One region of the Lysinibacillus sp. BS3 genome, then DNA from elsewhere that is predicted to be linked to it. Evidence: riboswitches for the same ligand, from Rfam matches in the RefSeq annotation. Region 1 holds a riboswitch; the other holds the start of a gene.
The links. A riboswitch is a leader RNA that binds a small molecule or an ion and turns the genes downstream of it on or off. The one in region 1 is predicted to bind cobalamin.
Positions count from the first base shown of each region.

Region 2: it holds a riboswitch for cobalamin, as region 1 does, so the genes downstream of both, AAJG31_RS02675 (hypothetical protein) here and nikA (nickel ABC transporter substrate-binding protein) in region 1, are expected to answer to the same signal.

Region 1 covers NZ_CP154860.1:348,229-356,753, reverse strand. The annotation lists gene metE (5-methyltetrahydropteroyltriglutamate--homocysteine S-methyltransferase) at 1-1,900, shown strand, start outside; cobalamin riboswitch at 2,048-2,241, shown strand; gene nikA (nickel ABC transporter substrate-binding protein) at 2,390-4,006, shown strand; gene nikB (nickel ABC transporter permease) at 4,078-5,031, shown strand; gene AAJG31_RS01855 (ABC transporter permease subunit) at 5,034-5,843, shown strand; gene AAJG31_RS01850 (ABC transporter ATP-binding protein) at 5,857-6,627, shown strand; gene AAJG31_RS01845 (ATP-binding cassette domain-containing protein) at 6,637-7,443, shown strand; gene AAJG31_RS01840 (DUF2089 domain-containing protein) at 7,634-7,999, shown strand; gene AAJG31_RS01835 (hypothetical protein) at 8,012-8,398, shown strand; gene AAJG31_RS01830 (hypothetical protein) at 8,408-8,525, shown strand, end outside.
Region 2 covers NZ_CP154860.1:523,994-542,900, forward strand. The annotation lists gene AAJG31_RS02670 (TetM/TetW/TetO/TetS family tetracycline resistance ribosomal protection protein) at 1-1,563, shown strand, start outside; gene AAJG31_RS02675 (hypothetical protein) at 1,681-2,436, opposite strand; cobalamin riboswitch at 2,662-2,846, opposite strand; gene AAJG31_RS02680 (GNAT family N-acetyltransferase) at 3,058-3,825, shown strand; gene AAJG31_RS02685 (PH domain-containing protein) at 3,989-4,369, opposite strand; gene AAJG31_RS02690 (hypothetical protein) at 4,480-4,869, shown strand; gene AAJG31_RS02695 (dipeptide/oligopeptide/nickel ABC transporter ATP-binding protein) at 4,908-5,642, opposite strand; gene AAJG31_RS02700 (ABC transporter ATP-binding protein) at 5,649-6,398, opposite strand; gene AAJG31_RS02705 (ABC transporter permease) at 6,391-7,203, opposite strand; gene AAJG31_RS02710 (ABC transporter permease) at 7,200-7,700, opposite strand; partial or broken gene AAJG31_RS02715 (hypothetical protein) at 7,909-8,205, opposite strand; gene AAJG31_RS02720 (ABC transporter substrate-binding protein) at 8,153-9,739, opposite strand; gene AAJG31_RS02725 (urease accessory protein UreD) at 9,768-10,574, opposite strand; gene ureG (urease accessory protein UreG) at 10,567-11,196, opposite strand; gene AAJG31_RS02735 (urease accessory protein UreF) at 11,214-11,954, opposite strand; partial or broken gene AAJG31_RS02740 (urease accessory protein UreE) at 11,896-12,341, opposite strand; gene ureC (urease subunit alpha) at 12,395-14,110, opposite strand; gene AAJG31_RS02750 (urease subunit beta) at 14,107-14,475, opposite strand; gene ureA (urease subunit gamma) at 14,491-14,793, opposite strand; gene AAJG31_RS02760 (HAMP domain-containing methyl-accepting chemotaxis protein) at 15,262-16,506, opposite strand; gene aspA (aspartate ammonia-lyase) at 16,666-18,084, opposite strand; gene AAJG31_RS02770 (NAD(P)-dependent oxidoreductase) at 18,240-18,869, opposite strand.

The DNA.
Region 1 (8,525 bases):
AACAGAAAATAAAGTGTTAGCCGACTTTTTAGAGGCGAAGGAAACTTTCGGTATCATTGCGAAGCCGACACTAATTGGTCCCTATACATTTTATAAGTTAACGAAAGGCTACAACAAATTAACACAGGTTGAGTACTTATTAGCTTTATTACCACTCTATACGCAGGTATTAAAAGAATTAGTGGATGCAGGTGCCACTTGGATTCAGCTAGAAGAGCCATCCCTCGTCTTAACACTTGATCCAGCAGAGATAAAGCTGGTGAAAGAAATGTATGACCAGTTAGCCACTGCCGTTCCTGAGGCTAAAATAATGCTACAGACTTATTTCGAAGCTTTAAGTGCCTATGAAGCATTAAGTACATTGCCTGTTCAAGGATTCGGTTTGGACTTTGTTCATGGCTATAAAGGAAATATGGCGTCACTTCGTCAATTTGGTTTCCCGCAGGATAAAGTATTAGGAATAGGGGTAGTGAATGGCCGTGATATTTGGCGTTCAAACCTGGCGGAAGTCAATGCGACGATTCAAGCCATTGAACAGCTAAGTCATGCTGCTGAACTATGGATTCAACCATCAAGTAACCTACAGCACGTTCCAATCACAACCTCTCTTGAAAATGAACTTGACCCTGTTTTAAAGCAGTCTCTGGCCTTCGCAGATGAGAAAATCATAGAAATCACGGGGCTGACTAAATATAGACGAGATAAAGATGGTTCCTTACAACATAATTTTTCAGAAAGTATGAAGGCGATTGAGGCTCTAAAAAAACATCCAATCCGCCAAAATAAGTTAATTCATCAAGCCGTTCAAACTGTGACAAAGCAAGATTTTGAACGACACAGTAATTTTACGAAGCGACAAACGATCCAACAACAAGCCTTAGGATTACCGCTGTTTCCAACAACTACAATCGGTAGCTTCCCGCAATCAGATGAAGTGAAAAGAAATCGTAATGCGTGGCGAAAGAAACAATTATCGAATGAAGCCTATGAAACATTTTTAGAAGACGAAACAAAGCGCTGGATCTCCATACAAGAGGAATTAGATATCGATGTACTTGTTCATGGTGAATTTGAGCGTACAGATATGGTTGAATATTTCGGTGAAAAGCTGACTGGCTTTGCCTTTACAAAGAAAGCGTGGGTTGTTTCATATGGATCACGCTGTGTGAAGCCTCCGATCATTTATGGAGATGTTGCATGGGCTTCACCAATTACCGTAAAAGAATCCGCCTATGCCCAAAGCCTAACGAAGCGATTTGTAAAAGGCATGCTGACAGGGCCAGTAACAATATTAAATTGGTCCTTTGTGCGAGATGATTTGTCCCGTAAAGATGTCGCTTATCAAATTGCATTAGCACTCCGTAAAGAGGTGGAAGCACTAGAAAACGCAGGTATATCAATTATTCAAGTGGACGAGCCAGCGTTAAGAGAAGGTTTACCGCTTAGAAAGGAGGAATGGGGGGCTTACTTAGAGTGGGCTGTCAATTCCTTTAAGCTTGCGACATCTAGTGTCAAAGATGAAACACAAATCCATACACATATGTGTTACTGTGAGTTTAATGATTTCATCGAACCAATTAGCGCACTAGATGCAGATGTGATTTCCATAGAAACATCACGAAGTCATGGGGAACTTATTACCTCACTACAAGTACAGCCCTATAAAAAAGGAATTGGCTTAGGCGTCTATGATATTCATAGCCCTCGTGTACCAAGCGAGGATGAAATGCTCGCTATTATGAAAGATAGTCTACAGGTGCTGGACCGTTATCAATTCTGGGTGAATCCAGATTGTGGCTTAAAAACGAGAAAAGAAGATGAAACCGTTGCAGCTTTAGCGAATATGGTTGCTGCTACTAAAACGTTGCGTCAAGCTGTACAACAATCTACATCAAGCTAACGAAATGATTTTTAATCTACTACATCTACTCTCCAATAACGAAGACTAGGGTAAATCCCTAGTCTTTTTATCTTACGTCGATATATATATTATCTTCAGAAAGTAAAATTGACGTGAACATGCGAGCATGTTATGTTTATTACTAATTTCATAGCAATCATTACAAGTTTGAGTGAAATCGTCTTTCATTCAATTAAAAGGAAAATGGGTGAAAATCCCATGCTGTCCCGCAGCTGTAAATGAGGAGTTTTGTTTCAAATACCACTGAGTGAGTACTTGGGAAGGTGAAACAAAATGATGATTCATGAGCCAGAATGCCTGCTTGTAAGAAGATTCATTGATGATCTACGAAAGATAGGGAGATGGATGGAGACTTGCTCATCGTGGGTTTTTCTGTCCTTATTCTTTTTTAGAATAAGGTTTTTTTATGCCTTCTCTTCTTCAACAAGTAGATGTATTTGTACTACGAATAGAGATAGGAGACAGAAAATGAGATTGACAAAGTATTTACTTCCTTTCCTGCTTGTCCTGACGTTCAGTTTACTTGCTGGCTGTACAGGCACGGATGAAGAAAAGGAAAAGACCTCAGCAAACCAAACAGATGAAAAAATAATAACGATTGGCTGGCCATTAGATGTCGGTCCATTGAATCCTCATACATATTTACCGAATCAAATGACTGCCCAAGCAATGGTTTATGAATCCTTGGTGGAATACAATGATGATGGTACTGTTACGCCTAAGCTCGCCGAAAGCTGGGACATCTCTGAGGATAAAACTTCGTATACTTTCCATCTAAGAAAAGACGTGAAATATTCAGACGGCACTGCATTTAATGCAGATAATGTCATTCGTAACTTTGACGCCGTTTTAGCGAATCGAGACATGCATTCTTGGATGGGCATGGTTAACCACATGAAAGAGGTTGTAAAAGTAGATGATTTTACAATTCGTCTGCAATTGGATGAGCCTTATTATCCAGTCTTAAACGAACTTGCCTTCGTCAGACCTTTCCGTTTTTTAGGGGATAACGGATTCCCAAAGGATGATATGACGCAAGATTCTATCAAAGCACCGATTGGAACAGGCCCTTGGGTATTAACTGAATACAAAAAGGACGAATATGCATTATTTAGTCGCAATGAAAACTATTGGGGAGAAAAACCACTAGTTGAACAAATAAAAGTAAAAATTATTCCTGACTCAGAATCTATTTCATTAGCATTTGAAAACGAAGAATTAGATTTAATTTATGGGCGTGGCATTATTAGTTTAGATAACTATACGTATTTAAAAGACAGTGGCAAATACAAAACTGCTACCTCTGAGCCTTTATCTACGAAAGCACTGCTATTCAATACACAATCTGGTCCATTATCTGAGCTAAAGGTACGTCAAGCCATTCAATATGCTATTAATAAGGAACAAATGGTCGACAGTATTACACATGGTACGGAAAAAGTAGCGAACACATTGTTCTGGGATGCGATTCCTTATGCCAATATAGATTTAGCACCTATTGTATACAATCCAGAAAAAGCCCAACAATTGCTAGATGAGGCAGGGTGGTTATTACCTAAGGGTGAAAAAATTCGTTCAAAAAACGGACAGCTGTTGTCTTTAGATTTGATTTACATTGCATCTGATGCAATTCAAAAACCAATGGCAGAATTAATGCAAGGTGAACTCGCAAAAATTGGCGTTCAGTTGAATTTAGAAGGGGCAGATGTAATGGTCGGTCTTCAAAAATTGATGGATGACCAGGTGGATATTAATTTCTGGCGTACCAATGGACCACCTACAGATCCACATAGCTTTGCAAATGAATCAGCTACACCAAATGCTAGTGGTGTGTACGAGGCGAAATTAGGCCTAGCAAACGCCAAAGAAATCGATACGAAAATTCACCAATTATTAGTAGGAACAGATGAACAGGAACGCGTGCAGCTTTACACGAATATTTTAACGATGTTTCATGACCAGGCACTCTTTTACCCTATTTCTTACGAAACAAATAATGTGATTTATCAACCATCTCTAAAGGATTTTGCACCACGTGCATCTGAATATGATATACCTTATGCACAAATGGCTAAAGAAAAATAAAAGTGGAGGAGAGAGTGTGTCTAGCAGAGACAGCTCTCTCTTTATCATAGGATTGAGTAGGAAGTGACAGCATGTATGAATCAACATGGATCTTTTGTTTAAAAAGAATTTTAACATTGCCCTTTGTCTTATTAGGCGTTTCCATCCTAACCTTTGTATTTATTCGTTTTGTTCCTGTAGAGCCTGCTGAAGTCATACTACGTTTGGCAAGGGTTGCGCCAACAGAGGAAGCCATTCAGGCATTACGTGAGGAACTGGGAACGGACAAGTCGTTTTTTCTTCAATATTTGCTATGGGGAAAGGGCATAATCCAGCTAGATTTTGGAACATCTTTTGTTAGTAAATTACCTGTGGCACATGAACTATTCGTGAAATTACCCGCAACCATTGAATTAGCTATTGCTGCGTTTATCCTCATTTTAGGGCTAAGTATTCCATTCGGAGTAATAAGCGCATTGTATAAGCACACCATCATCGATAAAATCATACGATTCTTTAGCATATTGAGTGTGTCGATTCCAGCCTTTTGGTTAGGTTTCCTATTACTCTATTTATTTAGCTTAAAATTAGGACTCTTTCCGACAAACGGGAAGGGCACACCTGCTCATTTAGTTTTACCCGCCTTCGCACTGGCGTTACCAACAATTGGATTATTCGTTCAGCTTATCCGTTCAACCATCCTAGAAGAATTACAGCAGCAATATGTTCAATATGCACGGCTAAGAGGATTAAAAAGCTCCGTGATTCTTATCCGTCATGTTTTGCGAAATGCTGCTATTCCCTTGACTTCCTTGCTAGGCATGACCCTTGGCAATCTTTTAGGTGGAGCCGTGATTGTGGAGCAGGTTTTTAGCTGGCCCGGACTCGGCAGGTACTTAATAGAATCCATTATGAACAGGGATTATCCAGTTGTACAATGCTATGTGTTAATTATTGCGGTTATCTATGTGCTTGCCAATTTATGTACAGATATATTGCATCGTTTATTGGACCCTCATCTAATGATGAAGGGTAGGAGAGATTAAAAATGAAATTTGTACGAACAAAAAGTGGCAACTTAACAGGATTAATCAGTCTATTCCTCCTTGTCATTACTGGCTTATTAGGACTGTTGGCGCCAATTTTAATGCCACACGACCCTTTTGCTGTCGATATTGCTAAGAAATTTTCAGTCCCGTCTTGGGACTATCCATTAGGTACAGATCATTTAGGAAGGTGTATCTTGTCACGCCTTCTTTTAGGTATTCGTTATTCTTTAGGTTCAGCGCTCATCATTCAGCTAGTCGCTATTGTTTTAGCTATCCTACTGGGTGCTTTTGTAGCGTTGAAAAGAGGATTAATTGATTTTCTTTTTATTCGATTATGTGATATTTTATTAGCCTTTCCGACACTCGTACTTGCATTTGGACTGTTAGGTATATTAGGTCCTAGCTTAAAAAATGTTTTAATAGCGCTCATTTTCACACAGCTTATTTATTATGCAAGAATGATCCGAGGTTTGTTTATTGGCATCAATGAGAAAGACTTTGTTCAAGCTGCTAGGATAACGGGCACTACAGGTATCCAATTAATTAGACGCCATTATATACCCAATCTATTGCCATCTATTGTCACGATTGTCGCATTAGATATCGGGAAGGTGATTTTAGAAATTGCAGGCTTTTCGTTTATCGGACTTGGGGTGCAGGCACCGATCCCAGAATGGGGCATGATGATCAATGAAGGAAAGCAATACATGAGACAGCATCCTGAATTAATGCTTTATCCAGGACTTGCCATCATCCTTGTTGTGTTATTGTTTAATCAATTAGCAAATCGTTTAAAAAGGCTTGACTAGGAAAGGGGAAGTTATGGAGAAAGTTTTAGAAGTGATAGACCTCACAGTCAAAATAGGGGAGAAAAATATATTAACCTCTATCAACCTGACAGCTTATAAAGGGCGAGTCCTAGGAATTATCGGGGAAAGTGGCAGTGGCAAGTCCATGCTTTGCCATGCCATCATGCAAACATTACCGTCCTTTGCCCATGTCAGCCAAGGGGACGTACTCTATCTGCAAGAAAATTTATTAAACGTTTCAGCTACTAAATGGAGAGCTTATCGTGGCAGACATCTTTCGATGATTTTGCAAAACCCATCCGCTGCATTTGATCATATTCAAACGATTGAAAGTCATTTTCGAGAAACATTAAAAGCACACTTTAAGCTTACAAAAAAAGAAATGAGACAGATCGCCCTTGATGCTTTGAAAAAAGTTCATTTACCTCAGCCAGAGCAGCTCTTGTCCTACTATCCTTTCCAGTTAAGTGGAGGCATGCTACAGCGAGTGATGATTGCTCTGTCAATGGCGATACAGGCCTCCCTCTACATCGCAGACGAGCCTACGACTGCTCTGGATACCATCAATCAGAAACAAGTATTAACACTATTTAATCAAATTCGCTCAGAAACAGATGCTACCATACTCCTTGTCACGCATGATTTAGGTGTCATTGCTGAGCTTGCGGACGATGTGGCTGTGATGTATCAAGGAGAAATCGTTGAGCAAGCAAATGTTTTTGATTTTTTTGATGCGCCTCAGCATCCCTATACCAAGAAACTTTTACAAGCGAGAATGCTATGAGGTGATAAAATGACGCTACTAGAAGTAAAAAATATTGAGAAATACTATGCGCAAAGACCATTTCTATTCAAACGAGGACAGGAAGCCCCTGTATTAGAGAATGTGACATTTTCACTTCAGGAAGGAGAATGTCTTGGCATCGTCGGTCAAAGTGGTTCTGGAAAAAGCACATTAGGGCGCATTATTTTAGGGATTGAACGACCAACAAACGGAGAGCTGATCTTTCAAGGTGTCAATTTATACGAAGCACCCAGCAAAGAGAAAAAAATGATACGAAGAAATTTACAGGCTGTTTTTCAAAATAGTTATCATTCATTTAATCCAAAACAGACGATTTTCGAAATACTCGAAGAACCGTTTTTGAATTTCGAGCATTTTAGCAAAGCAGAGCGACAACAGAAAGTAAGGGAATTACTAGACTGTGTAGAGTTAGAGTGGGCAATGGCTCAAAACTATTCCTCACAGCTAAGTGGGGGACAGCAGCAACGAGTCAACATTGCTAGAGCTCTTGCATTAAAGCCGAAACTGATTGTTTTAGATGAGGCCATTAGTAGTCTTGATATGATTTTGCAAAAGACGATTATAGAGCTACTGCAAAGACTTCAAAAAGAGCTACAGCTTGCTTATCTATTCATTTCACATGATTTACAGGCCACACGTTTTATGTCAGATCGCATCCTTGTGATGCAGCATGGTCAGCTAGTGGAGGAGATAGGCAAGGATGGGACATATCAGCACCCCGCTTCACAAGCGTTATACAATGCAATTTTGCCATCACACCCGCGGGAAAGAAAAAAGAAGGATAGACCCAATTAAACAGAAACGCCATTTTGAGAAATTAAAAATGGCGTTTTCTTAATTTTTAAAGCAATATAGAAACAAAAATAAATAAAATTAATCAAGATATTAATTTTATTTATTTTTTAATTAAAATTATTAATTTTATTATTTACATCTTTAATTTCTTTATTATATAATCAGCTTAACTTAAAGGAAGGAGTTCACTATGGCTTATCAAGTAATCACAAATTGTCCTGTCTGCAGTAAAACATTAAAAATTACGAAGTTACAGTGTTCTCATTGTCACACGACCATTGAAAATGAGTTTGAATTGTCGAAGCTAGCATCCTTATCACAGGATCAGCTTCATTTTGTGGAAGTATTTTTAACCTGCCGAGGAAATATTAAAGAGGTTGAAAAGGAACTGGGGGTTTCGTATCCAACAGTTCGAGGCAAGCTAAATGATATTATTTCATCCCTTGGCTATGCTCAAAAGAAGAAAAATGAAGTAGATGAGAAAAAAATTGTAAGCATGCTTGAAAATGGCGAAATCACAACAGATGAAGCCATAAAGCTCTTAAAAGACGAATAGGGAGGAACGACCATGAAAGAGGAAATTACAAAAGTGTTAACGATGATTCAAGAGGGCAAAATTGATGCGGATAAAGGATCAGAGCTGATTCAAGTGCTACAACAGAAAGAAGAATCAGAGAATAAATTTGTGGAAAAAACAAAGTATTTAGATAAAACGTTAAAGGTCCGTGTTGTATCCACCGAAAATGATAATGTCACGGTAAATTTACCAATTAAACTTGTCAAAGCCGTATTGATGGCAGGACACAGCATCGCTGCAAGTATTCCGCAATCTGAAAAATACGTAAAAGATATCGACATCAATCTTCTTCTTGAAGCAATTGAAAATGAACTAGATGGACAAATTGTAGATATAAAATCAGCAAACGGAGATTCCGTTGCAGTCTTCATTGAGTAGAGGCGACGAATGATGCATGTAAAAGTGAAAGCAAAAGACGTTCGCTTTACCGTCCCTGTTCCCTATACTGTGCTAACCATTGTCCTCTCCATTTTAACTTCTAAATGGATTCAGCAACAAGCCAATA
Region 2 (18,907 bases), 180 kb from region 1:
ATCAATAAAATGGATCGTGAGGGTGCCAATATGGAGGCTGTCATCAGACAGCTTCGCAAAGATTGCTCTCAGCATGTATTGTTCATCGATGAGCCACTGCGAGCAGACTATGTATCAAATAATATTATGGAATGGCTGGCGGAGCGCGACGAAAAATTGCTTGATGCCTTTCTAAATGAGTCATTGGAGCATGAACAGTGTCTTGCTCAATTAAAGGAAATGATTAAAAATGAATGTGCCTTCCCTTGCTTTGCTGGCTCGGCCTTAAAGGATGAGGGCATTCAGGAATTTCTTGACCAGCTCCCGCTGTTAACGGCTTCCCATTTTGACAAGGATGCCCCGTTTGAGGGCGAGGTTTTTAAGATTCGTCATGATGGGCACCAGCGTTTAACCTTTATGAAGGCAACCAAGGGCTCGTTGCATGTACGAGATGAATTTTCATTTGACGAAGTAACAGAAAAAGTGACCGAAATTCGCCTTTATAACGGCAGTCGCTTTGAGACCGTTCAACAGGTAGAGGCAGGAGAAATTTTCGCTGTCAAAGGACTGAGCCAGGCAAACATTGGGGATCGAATCGGTACAACGATGCTATCACAGCCCTATGAGCTTGTCCCAACCTTACAGGCAAAGGTTCAATATGAGGGTGATCAGCATATCAAGGAAGTGCTACAGATTTTCCGTTTACTCGAAGCAGAAGAACCGTCCTTGCGTGTGGTCTGGCAGGAAAAATTTCAGGAAATCCATGTGCATATTATGGGTGCCATTCAATTGGAGGTCCTGACAGAGGTATTAATGACGCGTTTTTCATTAGCTGTCTCCTTTGGTGAGCCGCAAATTTTATACATGGAAACCATTGCGACGACCGTAACGGGCTATGGTCATTTCGAGCCCCTCAAGCATTATGCAGAAGTTCATTTATTAATGGAGCCAAATCCACGTGGAACAGGTAATACCTTCACCAATGCCTGTCATGCCGATCATTTATCTGTAGGCAATCAGCGCCTTGTTGAAAAGCATCTGTTTGAGCGTGACCATCATGGGCTACTGACAGGCTTCCCTGTAACAGATATTCATTTTACACTTCTAACAGGTCGCGGGCACAATGAACATACATCGGGGGGAGATTTCCGTGAAGCCAGTTTCCGTGCCCTGCGTCAGGGGCTGGAGCAGGCACAAAATGTCCTACTTGAACCCTATTATCGCTTTAAAATGAAAGCTTCAAATGACTTTATCGGTCGTATGATGACTGATATTCAGCAAGCAGCTGGCACGTTCGATGACCCGATTTTATCCGAAACGGATGTTATCCTAACAGGTCGTGCACCTGTTGCCACTTTAATGAGCTACAGTACAACCTTTGCCGCCTATACAAATGGGAAAGGTGCACTCACACTCCAATTTGATGGCTATGATGTGTGCCATAATACAGAGGATGTGATTGCACAGATTGGCTACGATAGAAATGCCGACCCTGAGTATAGTTCCTCTAGTATCTTTTGTGCTAAGGGCAAAGGATATTCGGTTCCATGGCAAGAAGCACAGGCAGCCATGCATTGCCTGTAGGATGGGATGAGCCTGCTCGCTTCGGGTATTTCCGCGGGTATTTCTTGCTTGGGCATCAATATATCTCTACCCTGCCATAAGATATTACAAGCCCTCCAAAAAATGGAGGGCTTGTTTTTATAGTGCACCGACAGCTTTCTTTGTTGGATTGTCCAACAAATATGCGGGTTCAACTATTACATAGTCATGCTTGTTCGTAAAATCAATTAGTACCTTACCAGGTTGACTTTTTAATAGTTGTAGATGATCAATTAATTGCAGTAAAAGCTCGTGACCGTTGCCACGTGGATGCCAGTTGAAATGATAATCATTTAACGCTTGCACCGCTTCAATAAATTGGGCATATTCCTGCTGCACAAATGCAATGAGTTTGTCATGATGAGATGCTAAATCATATAAATATGTTTCGTAAAAGCGCATGACAATCGAGCATAATAAGTCATTGACACGAGCGGCACTTAAAACAGGCTTTGGCTCCAATGATAGACGGTCGAGGTTGGGCTTTGCGCGTGTAGAATCAATGCGCGTAATTAAGTGATACGCTTCTCCGTTGACCTCATAGACAATCGGATTGGTCGGCATGTACATCATAAAACTATTCGTCTTTGTTTTTAGTTCATCTGCTATGGCTGCTTTCGCTAAAAGATGACCGTCCACATCCCCATTTTGTATCCAAATAATTTCTTTATTATATAAGATTTGCTCAAAGAAGCGATCATTGCGAATCAGCTTCGTTGCTAATAATTGATCGATCAGAGACTCGACCACCATTCTTGTTTTCGCTTTCTTGGCAACTTCTGTTCGTGGTTGCTTACAAATGTTCAGATCTTCATAAGGCGTTTCCAACGTTGTCGTTACATGAATATTTGTCATACGTGCATCCCCTTTGCGTACATATTTTCAAAACAAAAAGGACTCCCTACTTTTGAGGAAATCCTTCATTTTATCTTCTTTCATCACACAATGCCAAACAAACCCTAAGTATGTGTGAACGAGTTCGATTGTGAACCCTTTCATTTACTATGGGCGTTTGACGTACTGTGACGAACAGAGCATTCTGTTTTGTCAACATGCCACCTCCTATTCCTCGTAGGTTTATGGTGTGTACTCGTAACAGGCAGGTATCCTGACTCATGATCATCGCTTCTTTTCTCCTTCCCGTCCAAAGACAGTGGATACTGAAAAGTCGCTCACATTTACAGTTGCGGGACAGTGTCGGATTCGCACCGACTTCCCTTTTAAGCAAATTGCACGCAATTTACACCTCTTACTACACGCTATTCAGTTGTCATAGGAATGAGTATATGCACATTCCTATTAGATTACTAAAATCAATTGTAAAGTAGTGTTTTTCTAAAGTCAAATATCACAATATTTTCCAAACTACTAATAAAGTTAGAGGGGGATATAAAAAAGGTGAACTGCGTATTTTTTATCTTTCATTGACTTTATAATGAAAGATAGTGAACTTCTAATAGTGGAAGGATGAAAAATATGAAAACAAGTCAACAATTAGTAACGAGTAATTTAGAGGAAAAAATGAAACTATTTACTGGAGCCGTTTCTGGACAAATTATAGAGGAAGCTCATTTTGTCATAGCCAATACAAATATTCCAACTGATACATTTAATTTGTTAGTAGCGAAATCGCCTATAATTCATAAGGAAAATCATCTTAAACAAAGGATTAATCATTTCATTGTGAATAAACTTCCCTTCAGCACGTGGGTGGATGCCAACTATCTAAGCGATGATTGGCTACAGCTGATAAAAGACTGCAATTTACAGGAAGCTGAACGAAATATGATGATGAAGCTTGACCATACACTTCACACAGGTCCACGAATTTCCAATTATCTTACCATCACAGAAGTAAGTAACAAGGAAGAGCTTCTACAATATAAGGAAGTTTTTCTAAGTTTATTTGGAGAAACAGCAGAAAGAGATGCATTAGAAATTTACTTTCATCAATTCTCACAGGAAAAACTAGCATCAAATGCTCGCATGTTTATTGGTTGTATAAAGGAAGTACCTATCGCTACGGGATTATTAATCGACAGTAAACATAGCTATGGGATTTATGATGTGATGACAAAAGATGCGTATAGGGGCAAGGGTTATGGCAGTGAGATGTTTCAATTCCTACTCAGTCAAACAATCGATAAGCAAAAGCCCGTAGTCTTACAGGCATCAGAGGATGGAAAAAATATTTATAAACGCTTCGGGTTTAAAGAAGTCGGAGAAATGATTGTATTTGAATAAGGTCTCGGCAAGGCGCTGTTATTTACACTTGACAGTATTTTCGAGCTTACCGTAATCATGAAGCCAACTTAAAATCCGTTACACCGACCCCTTCCCGGCACGACAAAAAAGCCTCGCAAATCTGCGGGCTTTTGGTTGTGCACACGTACTATTAGCACCTTCATTACGTCCCCAAAACATACTGTGCTAAGACGCTTTGCACCTTATAAATATTTGTCGCCTTATTGAAGTTTTTTTGAATCGGTAATGGACTGCCAGACACCCATATTTTAAGCTCTGCATCTAAATCAAATGTTCCAGCTGTTTCGACTGAAAAATGAACGATATTTTTATAGGGAATGGAATGATACTCTGTTTTCTTGCCAGTCACTCCTTGCTTATCAATGAGGATCAATCGTTTATTGGTAAAAATAAACGTGTCTCTAATAATTTTATAGGCGTTCTTGACTGTCTCGTTTGGAATTAATAAATTATGGACCTCCTCCTGTAGTTTTTCTAAATTCACCTCGCTTGCATTGCCGATCAATCCATCAAATAAGCCCACTATCTGTCCCCTTTCGCTCTCGTTTATTTAATGTATTACAAAGAAGTGAGAGCTACGACAGGAAATGGTGGTATTATTTAGCCTATAGAGGGGGTGAGTGGTTGCGAATAATGATAGCTGCCTTAGTGTCTCTACTAGCCGTTGTTTTACTAGGATGTAATGAAAAACCAGATGATAAATTAGCTAAGGTCAGCATTTCTATTGGTGCTAAATTTAACAAGGTGAACACTGATTTTTTTAAAGAATATACGGATGAAGAATCACTTACACTATTCCAACAAGCCATTGCAACAACAGTCAAAAACGAGGGTGTTGTCAATATGGCTTCGCCAGAATATGATGTACAAATAGTGGACAAGGCAGGAAACAAATATCGCTATCATCTTTGGTTAGGTGATAAAGGGCAAAACAGTAGTTTGATGCATGTCGAGGATACGCATACTATCTACACAATATCTGAGGAGTTCACTGAAAAATTAGCTGCGCTAGTTCACTCATAAAAAAAACACTTCCCCTTCAAAGGAAGTGTTTTGCCAAATCAATGATCCATTGCCTGAAACAGCATTTTTGCATAGCTGTCCGTGAAGGTAAAGCCGTTATTCTCTTTGTTGCTCTCATCAACAATGGTTCCAGCCTTCATCACATAAATGCGATCGCATAAATAGGAAACAGCCTTTAAGTCATGAGAGATAAAGAGAATGGCCATTGCCCTTTCTTTATTCAAGGTCTTTAATAAATCAACGATTTCTCGTTGAATCAAGCGATCTAGGCTTGAAATAATTTCATCACATACGATTAATTGTGGCTCGACCAAAAGGGATCGTAATAAATTAACTCGCTGTTTTTCTCCGCCACTTAGCTCAGAGGGCAAGGCATGTAAGATATCTGTGGGTAGCTTGACCTTCTCCAGCATGGTCTGTAAATAGGTGTCCGTTATAGGTTGCTTATGCTGAAGCGGCTCTCTTAATAGGTCCCTTACAGTCCACATGGGATTTAAAGCGGCTGTTGCATTTTGAAAAATAATCTGGCAGCTGTCATAAAAAGCTGCGCGACGATGCTTGGTTATTGGTTGCTGTTGAAAGTATACTGCCCCTTTTTCAGGAGCTTCTAGCTGCATAATTACTTTGGCCAATGTGCTTTTGCCACTGCCACTTTCTCCTACTAAGCCGACTATTTCCCCTTTTCCTACAGTAAGATGAATATGATTTAATATTGGGCGTCCCTTTCGATAGCTTTTACAAATATTGTGAACCTGAAGTAACAAAGCCCACACCTCCTCCTAAAAATGATGCGCTACTAGCTGCCTAGTGTATGGATGCTTAGGCTGCTCAAAGATTTCTGTTACTTGCCCTCGCTCCACAATTTCTCCATTTTTCATGACGAGGATAAAATCCGCGATGGAAGCAGCTACATCTAAATCATGGGTAATTAAGAGTACGGTTGTTTCTAGCCGTGTATGAAGCCTTTTCAATTGTTGAATAAATTCCTGTTGATGCAGCATATCTAAGGAAGAGGTTGGTTCATCCGCTAATAAAACAGCTGGCGCCAGATAGAGAGCACAGGCAAGCATACAGCGTTGTAGCATCCCTCCTGAAAGCTCGAAGGGATAGCGCTCCAACACATCTGCTGGTAAATGTAAATCCTGTACAATATGCTTCATTTTAGCTAGAAATACTGCCTTTGTCTGCCCCATCCGTAAGGCAGTTAATCCATACAATTGCTGTTTCATTTTTTGCGTTGGCGAAAAGCTATTAGCAGCATCCTGAAAAATCGTAAAGAAGTGCCTTTGGCGTAGTACAGATTGATCCTGTTTTGCTAATTCCACTATATTTCTTCCATTAAAAAAGATTGAGCCTTCAACTGTTGCTTGCGCTGGAAGCATGCCTAGAATGGCAGAGAGCATGGTGCTTTTTCCACTACCGCTTTCACCTATCATCACGGTAATCTGACCTTTTGGCACCGTAAACGAGAGATCGTTCAATATAAATTTTTCGTTTATTCGAACAGTAACATGCTCTATTTTAAACATGGGTCTGTCCCCCTCTCTGCTTAAATCTACTACCAATAGCTTGCACACATAAAATCGTTACGAAAATGAACATCCCAGGAAAAAGGCCCATCCACCAAGCCCCGACAAGTAAATCATTTTGTGCCGTATAGAGCATCGTCCCCCACGATGGAATGGACGGTGGAACACCGATACCTAAAAAGCTTAAGGATACTTCCGTAAAAATAACACCAGCAAAATTAAATATCGTCACGACAAAAATGGCGGGAAGACTATTACGCAATAAATGACGAAAAAGAATCTTCCACAGCGGAGTGCGGAACATCTTCGCCATGTGGATAAACTCTAATTCCTTCAACCGGATAAATTCAGAGCGCACGATACGGGCAGTGACAAACCAGCCTGTGCACCCCATAATCATTGCCATGCGCCATACACTTCCTTGCATAATCGCTTGAAGAGCAAGCACAATCACTAAAGATGGAATTGTTAAAAATGCCTCTAGTATACGCATCATCACTGCATCAATAGCTCCACCGAAATAGCCACTTATACCGCCATAGATAATGCCAATTATGCTGGATAGAACAACCGATAACGTAGCGATAAAAAGGGTCACTCTACCACCAACGAGTAGGCGGGAAAGAACATCTCTACCTAGCTGATCTGTGCCAAGGAGGTGTGTTCCATTAGGTGCTTCATAAATATGATTCATATCCATCGCGTTTGGCTCAAAAGGCACTAACCATGAGGAAAATAGGGTGAAGCCTACTAAAAGACCAAGAATCACTAGCCAAAAGATGAGCATTTTTTGCTCTTTTCTCATACGATTCCCCCTCTTCTTAAGCGGGGATTGAGACAAATCATGAGGACATCAATCACAAATAAACAGATAACGACTACTACGCCAGTGATTAAAATGGCACCCATCAGCACTGGAAAGTCCTTTACCATCACTGCTTTCACTAAAAGCTGACCTAAGCCTGACCAGCCAAATAATGTTTCAACCACGATGGATCCTCCAAAAAATGATGGGATGGTCACACCGACATAATTGATATATGGAATAATGGCATTGCGTAAAATCATCTTACGAATAGCTCGCTCTGGTACTCCGTTGGCACGTGCCACCTCTACATAATAACGATGCTTCTCTGCCTTCACATTTTCCTGTAAAAAACGTGCGAATACCCCGACATGTGCCAGTACAAGGACCGATAAAGGAAGAACCATATGGTATAGTCGGTCCACAAGGCCGCCATCCCCTCGTACATCCTTCATCCCCGATGAAGGAAACCAGCCTAGTTGTACAGAGAACACCATGATGAATAAAATGCCAAAATGGAGGAATGGCTGAGCTAGCAATACTTACAAAGGAAAGTCCGCGATCTAATAACGAACCCTCCTTCATGCCTGCCTGTAAGCCGAGCCATGTTGAGGCAATGGCTACGATGCCTAAAGTTCCAACAACGAGCTGTAATGTATTTGGTAAACGTTCTTGTATAATTGTCGCTACTGGTCTGCCTTCTTTTGCCGAGTAGCCTAAATTTCCTTGCATCGCTTCACGGAGCCACACACCATATTGATAGAGTATCGGTTGATCCAGACCAAAAGCTGTTTCAATGCGTTCTTTCTCCGCTGTCGATAACGTTTGGGCATTGCCACCATAATACGCTGCAGCTGGATTACCAGGAGCCGCATGCATCAGGAAAAAAGAGAGGAAGCTCACGATAATGAGGACAATTGTCCCCATTATCACGCGCTTCCCGATCCATTTAGCGATCATGCCATTTCCACTCCTCGACATTCCAGAGGAAGCCTGCCCCATGATGACCTAAAATGCGCTCTTTGACGCCACTAATCTGCTGATTAATACCATACACAGCATCCACATAGGCAAAGTAGGCGAATGGTGGATTTTGTGCTAGCTCCTCCTGTAATGCCCCATAGACTTCCTTACGTTTTTCAGGATCAACGGTTGTACGCCCCTCCTCTAGCAATGCATCCACTTTCGGATTGTTATAGCTACCGTAATTGTAGCCAGCACTTGTGAGACTGGATTCACCAGAATGGAAGAGACTATACGTATGATGGTCAGCATCATACGGGCTTCCCCAGCCAACCATAAAGGCTTCTGTTTCTTCAATGACAATATTGCTCCAATCGAGTGCAGCTACTTGCACATCTGCCCCAATTTCTTTATAGCCTTCTGCCACATAATTAGCCATGTTCACACGCACTGTGTCAGTAATAGGTGCCGTAATAGTAAATGCTAATTTTTGATCATTCTTATAGCGGAAACCATCCTCAGCTAGTTGCCAGCCCGCTTGGTCAAGTAGCTCGTTTGCTTTATCAAGGTCATATTTATAATGCTCAATGTTGGCGTTTACAAAGGCATGCTTTTGTAGCGGTGAGTATGCTTCTGTACCGTATCCATGTAAAATGCCTTTGACAATACCTGCACGATCTGTCCCATAGCTAATGGCCTTGCGAACAGCAACGTCTTGCCAAATAGGATACTTCATATTAAAGAGAACACCGCGATAATCTGCTGATTCCACCTCGTATAGCTTTAAATGCTCAACCTTCGATAGCTCCTCTACCTGATTCGGGTCTAGTAACGCTATATCGACCTCACCCGATTTTAGCTGGAGCGCACGCACATTACTATCGGGGATAAATTTAAAAATTACTTTCTCGATAGAAGCTTTTGTGCCAAAGAAAGATGGATATGCCTTTAGTGTCAGGCTTGTCCCTTTGTCCCATTGTTCAAACATATACGGACCCGCACCGATTGGCTGCTGGTTAAATGTAGCGGTTCTCATCTCTTGCCCCTCAAAGGCATGCTTTGGTAAAATTGGCACCGTTAATTTGTCTAATAGCGGTGTAAATGGCTCGTCTAATTGGATAGTCATCGTCATGTCATTGACCTTTTCCATTGACGCAACATGGCTAAAATCAGACTTTAAATAAGAACCGTTTGCATCATCCAAAATACTGTTAATGGTAAACATAATATCGTCCACCGTTAATGGGTGCCCATCATGGAAGGTTACATCCCTGTGAATCGAAATGGTATAAGTCATCTGGTCATCTGATATTTTAATACTTTGAGCAATATCATTGATGGGTACATTATGCTCATCAAAGCGCATCAGACCTCTAAATAAAAAGGCATCTAAATTGGTTTCCTCCAAAAGAGGATTTAAGCCTGCAAACTCAGACTCTGAGGCAAAAACAAGCTCATTTGCCTGGGCAGATGATGTAGCTGTCGGTTGTTTCTCTCCTCCTTGATTAGACGAGCAGCCCACAAAAACTACCGCTAGCACCATCAAAAGTATCAATACGGAAAACTTTTTCAATTTACTATCTCCTTTATCACAACAGAAATTACAGCAATGCTGCGATGTACTCGAACATGCGGTTTATTTCTTTGTGAAGTGTTCGTTGCTCCTTGGCAAGCCATCTACAATGAATGGCTTGATCTGTCAATTTTGTCACACTCGCCTGAAGGGACTTTTCCTGTTGGATTTGATCCTGTAAATCCCTTATTTGAAGTTTGTTAACCGATGGAGAGACAATCCACAAAGAACCAATATAGCGTGCCTTTTCAAGCAAGCCGATTTTGGCAAAATTCATCTCCTGCGGCTTAAACTGCAACGAGTCATAAGCTATCAAAGTATCCTCTACATAGATCTTGTATTTGGATTGGAATGTTTGATAGTCAAAGATTTCTCCTCGCATTTCTCTACCTGGAGCAACAATTTCTCCCCAGATCAATGTCGAGCTTTCCTTCATACGAATGGTTGTATGTACCTGAAATTTTGCTCGTTCAAATGGAATCGTCACTTCAGGGAGCCATTCTAATCTCGCCTGCTCTGCAAGTTCCACCGTTATAGCTTGTGTACAAAACTCACCATTGTGGGAAGGGTAAATTTTTAATGCTGATTGTTGCTTTAGCTTCACCTGACTATCTGGCGCTAGTGTAACCGTAATTTCATTGCGATCTCCCGCAACCATGCCCCCTGAGGATTCCATGATAAAAACGGTGGCTGCTGGATGATTGCCTTCGTATAGTTCACGACTGGCCTTTAATGGGGGTTGCTGGTACACATGAACCAGTCGTGTATAGCCCCGTCTCGGTTCAAAGGCCATCTCTAATTTGCCAAAATGATTAACTTTGCTAGGGTTAAACATCTTCTTCAACTGCTTCGGCACCTTCAAGTAACAAATGGTGCTGAATCCATTCAACCACCTTATCAACATTTGTTTGGGAGCGAACATCCGCAAAAATATATGGACGTCCACTACGCATTTTTTTCACGTCCTGATCCATGAGCTCCAGATCAACCCCAACATGAGGAGCTAGCGAAGTTTTATTAATTAGCAATAAATCTGAACGTGTTAGCGCTGGACCACCCTTACGTGGGATGTCCTGTCCTTCTGCCACATCAATCACATAAATATAGCCATGCACGAGCTCAGGACTAAATGTTGCCGATAGATTATCGCCACCGCTTTCAATAAATATAATATCTAAATTAGGAAAGCGCTTATTCAAATCATCAATGGCAGCAAAATTCATGGATGCATCCTCTCGAATGGCTGTATGTGGACAACCACCTGTTTCTACTCCAATAATTCGCTCCTCTGCTAACACACCGTTTGTGATTAAATACTGCGCATCTTCTCTTGTATAAATATCGTTGGTAATGACAGCTACGTTGTAGTGTTCATGCATTACCCGTGTTAATTGATCGACTAAAGATGTTTTGCCTGATCCAACAGGCCCACCGATACCAATACGTACTGGTTTCATGTATATCCTCTCGCTTTCTATGAAATAAATAATCTCGAAAATAAAAATTCATGCTTCATGGACGCCAGTTCAATACCTAGTGCATTATTGGCTAGATCATCCATTGTTAACGTCAACACCGTTTCGGCTGCTTCCTCCACAGGGGCTAATAGCTCATGTAATGCTTGCACACCTGTATTTTGACCAAAGGGTACAGCACGGACAGCATTTTGCACTAAACCACTAATTGATGCGTACATAAAGGTCATGATTGCATGAAAAACGTTCACACCTAGTGCTTCACAATAAATCCCATAGAGAACTGCATAATGGCCTTTTACTTCTTCATGGTCAATCTTCTCTTTCCATTGCAATAAAAAAGGACTCTCCATTAGAGGGGCTACTGTTCGCATAAATTGCTTCCCTACATTGACACTAGCATCTCTAGATTCTTTCGCTAGCTTCATTGCCCCACAAAGTTGGTCGAGCTCAATAAGATGAGCAACATCTCGTCTTTTAGCTGCATGGAATGCCTCTTGTATAAGAATTGCATCACCGTAAACTACATTGTGAAATAAATAGACCTGACAAAACTCAACTAATTGTTCCTTTGTGCGAATGATATCTTCCTGAATATACGTTTCCATACCATAGGAATGTGTATAGGAACCGATTGGAAATGCGGAGTCATGAATTTGCAATAATTGTAATAAGGATAAATTAGTGAGCGTGTCCACGGTATTTGAACGGTTGCTTAAAGCGTCGTTCAGTTGTTTCATAGTGCACCCCAATTTCATCTAATAATGGATTAATCGTATGATCTGCTCGTACGATGATTTCATTGTTTGCAATCAAGCTAGGAGTATGACGGTTGCCCAATTCAAAGGCAGCTTTCCCCATTTCATACATATCTTTTGGTGTAATGACGATAACTGGCTCCAATTTTGTACGAATTGCAATTCGTCGTTGCTCATCCTCGAATAATAGGCACCATATTGTAGAGGCTCTTCACCCTCTATACGTAAAGCGATATCTGTTCCTTGATCCGTTGCTGTGCGAAGAATGCGTTTGCTTAATTCCTCCCACTCTAGCTCAATCCATTCCGTTGCCTTTTGTGGATGTTCTTCTTCATTCGCTATATTGCCAATAATTTTTTCTATTAACATATGGTTTAGCTCCTCTTTTTCTTTGTATTCGCTGTTACACTCATATCATGTGCTTAGAATAAGAAATAGCGTTGTGCCATTGGAAGTACATCCACTGGCTCACATGTTGCTAGCTCCCCATCAATTTTCACTTCATAGGTTTCTGGATTAACATCAATCTGCGGAGTGGCATTATTAAGCTTCATGTCAGCTTTACGAATATTTCGGCAATTTGAAACCGTGCCAATCATTCGTTTTAGGCCTAATTTTTCTGGCAAGCCTTCTTCCACAGCAATTTTCGGTAAAAATGTCATGCCGCAATGCTGCGGCCCTTGACCGTAGAAGCCATATGTTCGACGGCCTTTCATTGGCTGTGGTGTAGGAATGGAAGCATTTGGATCACCTGTTATGCCATACACAGCAATACCAGCCTTAATGACAACTTCCGCCTTCACCCCAAAGAACGCTGGGTCCCATAAGACAATATCCGCTAATTTACCTTCTTCCAGCGAGCCTACTTCATGGCTTATGCCATGGGCAATAGCTGGGTTAATATTTAGTTTTGCTATATAACGCTTAACGCGATAATTATCGTGATCCTTGCCTTCATCCTGTGGTAATGGACCACGCTGTTTTTTCATTTTGTCTGCTGTTTGGAACGTTCGGATTGTGACCTCACCAACACGTCCCATCGCTTGTGAATCGGAAGACATGATGCTCAAAATCCCTAAATCCTGCATAATATCTTCTGCTGCAATTGTTTCTGGGCGTATGCGTGAATCTGCAAATGCCACATCCTCTGGTACATCATGCTTTAGATGGTGACAAACCATCAGCATATCTAAATGCTCATCAATCGTGTTTGTCGTAAACGGTTTCGTAGGATTCGTCGATGCTGGCAAAATATTAGGTAAGGATGCCATCACTAATTGGTCTGGAGCATGACCGCCACCCGCACCTTCCGTATGGAAAATATGAATGACACGGCCATCAATCGCATTGATTGTATCTTCTACAAACCCTGCTTCATTCAATGTATCGGAGTGGAGGGCAACTTGAATATCATATTCATCTGCCACCGATAGACTTTGATCGAGTGCAGCTGGTGTGGCACCCCAGTCCTCATGTATTTTCAACCCGATCGCACCTGCACGAACCTGCTCGATAATAGGCGCAGGATCAGATGCACTACCCTTTCCAAGCAAACCAACATTGATGGGGAATCCCTCTACAGCCTGTAGCATGCGATGCAGATGCCATTCACCAGCCGTTAAGCTTGTCGCTTTTGAGCCTGCTGCTGGACCTGTTCCACCGCCTATAAATGTCGTTGTCCCTGCTAATAATGCTGTTTCCACCTGATCAGGGCTGATGAAATGGATATGCGTGTCGATTGCTCCTGCTGTTGCAATAAGCCCTTCGCCTGCATAAACCTCTGTTCCCACACCTATGATCATATCCTGGTCCACACCATCCATACTGTTCGGATTGCCTGCTTTCCCTATACCGATAATACGACCATCTTTGATACCGATATCTGCTTTTACAATCCCTGTATAGTCGATAATCATAACATTGGTAATAACTGTATCCAGCACACCTTCATTGCGTGTATTTTTACCATTTTGCCCCATTGAGACACGTAGTGATTTACCACCACCAAAGACCCCCTCATCACCGTATGAAGTATAGTCCTTCTCAATTTCAATCCATAAATCCGTATCGGCTAAACGGACTTTATCACCCACAGTGGGGCCAAACATTTTCGCGTAAGCTTCATGTGTTACCTTCATTTTTCTTCCGCTCCTTTAAAGCCACCTTCAATTGCCTTGTCCAAAATTTCGTCCTTATGGTGGGTAGAGCCCTCTGTTAACATATTTAAGCCAAAGACATGTTGTTTACCACCAAATTCGACAAGCTCCACCTCTTTTTCTTCCCCAGGTTCAAAACGCACGGCTGTACCTGATGGAATATTGAGGTGCATACCAATCGCATCTTGTCGATTAAACGCTAGAAATCTATTAACCTCAATAAAATGAAAATGGGAACCTACTTGTATCGGACGGTCACCTGTATTCGCCACCAATACCTTTTTCGTTGCTCGTCCCACATTGATTTCAATCACTCCGTTTTTCGGTCGAATTTCTCCAGGAATCATCCACAAACACTCCTTTTACTGAATTGGACGGTGAACTGTGACCAGTTTCGTCCCATCTGGGAATGTACATTCAACCTGCACATCTGAAATCATGTCCCCGACACCTTCCATCACATCTTCCGCTGTCAGTACATGCTTGGCATCACTCATAAGCTGTGCTACCGTTTTACCATCTCGAGCACCTTCCATAATAAAACTGCTAATTAGAGCGACAGCTTCTGGATAATTCAGCTTTAAGCCCCGAGCTTTTCTTTTCAGCGCAAGTTCTCCTGCCACATGGAGGAGTAATTTTTCTTGTTCAACTGGTGATAGCTTCAATCCAATCTCTCTCTTTCTTTTATTCAGAATTATCTTTCAATAATATTTTTTCGAGGCATGACTTCCTTTCAATTTTTTGTAATGGTCTTACGATTCAGTTTTAGTTACATTTAGTTGTTGTCTTACAAATTATAATTTCGCAAGGGATATGCGAAGAGAAATAGAAATGACTTGTTGACCCGGCGAGTGCGGGTTGCAATAGTTGAAGTGAGTAATAGAGGTAACAGCTAGTCCATTATAAGAAACTCGATTAGAAAATTCAACATTTTTATTTATCTGTTAATTTACAAGTTTACGAAATAAATAATAAAAAAAGAGGCATATTTTACAGAAAATTTGTCGTCTGTAAAAAAGCCTCTTCTCGAATGTGTGACAGGAAGATAAAAATTATACTAAAAAACTTATAAAATTATTAATATGTGATAGTTATTTCAGGGCTAAAAAATCTTGAAAATATCAATTTCTTACCTAGACATGAAATTGATTTGTTAACTTTTGTAAGTTATCCGCTTGGACACTTAAATCCTGTGTGACATGATTAACTGCTTGCATTGAGGCTGTTTGCTCATCCATTGAATGTAAAACAGCTTCTGTATAATTCGATAGCTTGCCCATGCCAGCTGCGATGGTTGTCACAGTGGATGCCACTTCATTGGCGCTACTTGAAAGCTGCTCAGCTGTCGTCGAAATATCCTCTAGCTGACTTGTCATCTGACTAACATGCTGTGAAATTGTGCCAAATGATTTTGTCGCTTCGTCAATTACATACACTCCTTGTTGAACATTTTTCAAATCATCTTCTACTGATGAGGCTACTTGTTTTGTATCACTTTCTATTCCTACAACTAAATCCACAATTTGCGTAGCAGAGTGCTTTGATTGTTCTGCTAATTGACGCACTTCTTCAGCTACAACGGCGAAGCCTTTACCATGCTCCCCAGCGCGTGCTGCTTCTATGGCCGCATTTAATGCTAGTAGATTTGTTTGATCTGTAATGGTAGTAATCATATCTGTCATTGATTTAATATCTGACATTTTAAGGGATAATTGCTGCATCAATCCACTTGTTTTTTCTGTTGAAGAGGAAATAAATTGCATTTGCTCTTTTGCCACATGTAAAATATTTGCACCATTTCCTGCTATCTCGCTAGCATCTTTTGCATGCACAAACACATCTTGTGTGGCTACTGTAATTCGCTCAATGCCATCAACGGTTTCTTGCATAGATTTAGCACTATCATTAGCCGATTGTGCTGCTTGCTTCAAGCCCTCTGACGTCTTCTCCATTTGTTGATCTACTTCTTCCACAGCAAGCGTAATTTCATTCGTACTCGCAGATAATTCCTCGATGCTTGCTGATAAATCTGTAGAGCTGTGCGCAATTTTTTGTGTCATTGTTCGTAATTGTTCCTGCATCTCTAAAAAGGATTGTGCTAGTTGAGAAATTTCACCATTATCACGAACCTCAATGACAACGGTATCTAATTGACCTGCCGTAATTCCTTGTGCAGCCTCTGTGATTTGTTTGATAGGCTGTATCACTTTGTAATGGACATACACTGTGTAAGATAGTGTAATAGCAATTCCTACAATCGTTAACACGGTAGAAAACCAATCCAATGTCGTTACATTGGCTAAATCGATAAATAAAATAACGATCATTAAAACATTTAAAACGGAAAAGCCAAGTAAACTCTTTTTTCGTAAACTCATTACAAATTCCCCCAACTAAAATATGTCTTCCATACCATTATTATAGTTGAATAATCCTAAAATACATAAGGATACGCTCTATTTTATATGAGAAAAGGTCTACAAAAAAAGACTATAGACAGCCTTTTAGGGCATGTCTACAGTCCATAATTGCTCGTTTTATTTTAATTTCATGATACTAGAACCCGCAATACCTGGGTGTGTCATTTCATATGGATCTAAAATCAAGTCTAATTGTTCTTTTGTTAGGACGCCTTCTTCAATGCAAAGCTCACGAATTGAACGACCTGTTAAAATAGCTTCACGTGCTAGACGAGCAGCTACTTCATAACCGATGTGAGGGTTAACTGCTGTTAGCACGCCTACACTTTTTTCTACATATTCTTTCATGCGCTCTTCATTTGCTTCAATATCTTTTAAGCAGTTTTCTGTAAACGCACGGAATACATTATTCATAATGCTAATCGATTGGATTAGGTTGAACACTAATACAGGCTCCATTACGTTTAATTCTAATTGACCAGCTTCCGATGCTAGAGAAATTGTATGGTCATTCCCAATTACTTGGAAGGCTACTTGATTCAGCACCTCAGGCATAACTGGGTTAACTTTACCTGGCATAATTGAAGAACCTGGTTGACGAGCTGGTAACAGGATTTCTCCTAAGCCTGCGCGAGGACCAGAAGCCATTAAACGCAAGTCATTAGCAATTTTAGACATATTAATCATACAGATTTTTAAAGCGCCTGATACTTCTGTGTAGGCATCTGTATTTTGTGTTGCATCCACTAAATGCGTTGCACCTTTTAATGGTAAACCAGAAATTTCAGCAAGATGCTCATCAACAGATTTAATGTAGTCTGGGAAGGCATTTAAGCCTGTTCCAACAGCCGTTGCACCCATGTTCACATCATATAAATTCGGACGAGTTTGACGAATGCGTACGATGTCACGGTTGATCACGCGGCAATAAGCTTCAAACTCTTGTCCTAAGCGGATTGGCACGGCATCCTGTAAATGCGTACGTCCCATTTTAATGACATGAGCAAATTGCTCTGCTTTTTGATGGAAAACGGATTGCATATAATCCATCGTTACTAATAATTCATCTATTAAATTTAACACAGCGATATGAATAGCTGTTGGGAAAGCATCATTTGTTGATTGTGACATATTGACATGACTGTTTGGGCTTACTGTGTGATAGTCACCTTTTTCTTTCCCTAAAATTTCTAGGGCACGGTTAGCGATGACTTCATTGGCATTCATATTGATGGATGTACCTGCACCACCTTGAATTGGGTCTACAATAAATTCAGCATCCCATTTGCCATCAATCACTTCTTGCGCTGCTTCGACAATTGCCTCACCAATTTCTTTTGATAATAGGTGTACTTCCATATTACTTAATGCAGCTGCCTTCTTCACAATCCCCATTGCTTTAATAAGTGAAGAGTGAATTGTGTAGCCTGTAATTGGGAAGTTTTCCGTAGCACGTAGTGTTTGAATTCCGTAATACGCCTCTGCTGGTAATACGCGCTCACCTAAAAAATCTTTTTCTATTCGTTGTGTTGACATTATTGTCGTCTCCTTTTATGTAATACTCACACTTGATAGTAGCTAATAAAAGTCGTATTGTAAACAGTCATTTTTCTGTAAACGAAAAAAATCCTTCAAAAAAGCAAAAAAATCACAAAAAACCGAGCGCATTTCCTACGCTCGGTTGCATTTTATTATTTATTTGACGTTACTGTGAAACGGCTATTAACGTGCTGAGGGTTTTCTAATTCATCGACGACAGCCACTGCGTAATCGGCATAGCTGACATAGCTTTCCCCCGCCTCATTTACTAATAAGTGGTCGACTCCTGCTGTATAGTGACCTGTACGTGGTCCTTCTGGATCGAAAAATGCAGATGGACTAATAAATGTCCAAGTAATGGATGATTGTTGTAAATCCTGTAGGTTTTGTCCTTGATTTTGCGCTGTTGCTAAATAAATGGCTGGGAAATCTGGTGTATCCATCACACGCACTTTTTTCTCTGGGTCCACAAATAGACTGCCCGCTCCCCCTACAACCACTAATTTTGTAGGAATACCTTGGAAAATCGAGATTAAATGACGACCAGCTTTGACATGTAAATCTTCTTGTCCAGCTGGAGCACCGAATGCATTGACAACGACATCGAAGCCTTTTACATCATCTTGCGTCACATCAAACACATCTTTTTCAATTACTGGAATAGCAGCTGTCACTTTTGCTGCTGAACGAACGATGGCTGTGACCTCATGACCACGTTGTACCGCTTCCTCTACTATTTTTTGTCCAGCTTTTCCTGTTGCACCAATTACGGCAATTTTCATGATTTATTCCTCCTAAGGTTTAGTTGTAACCATTTTAG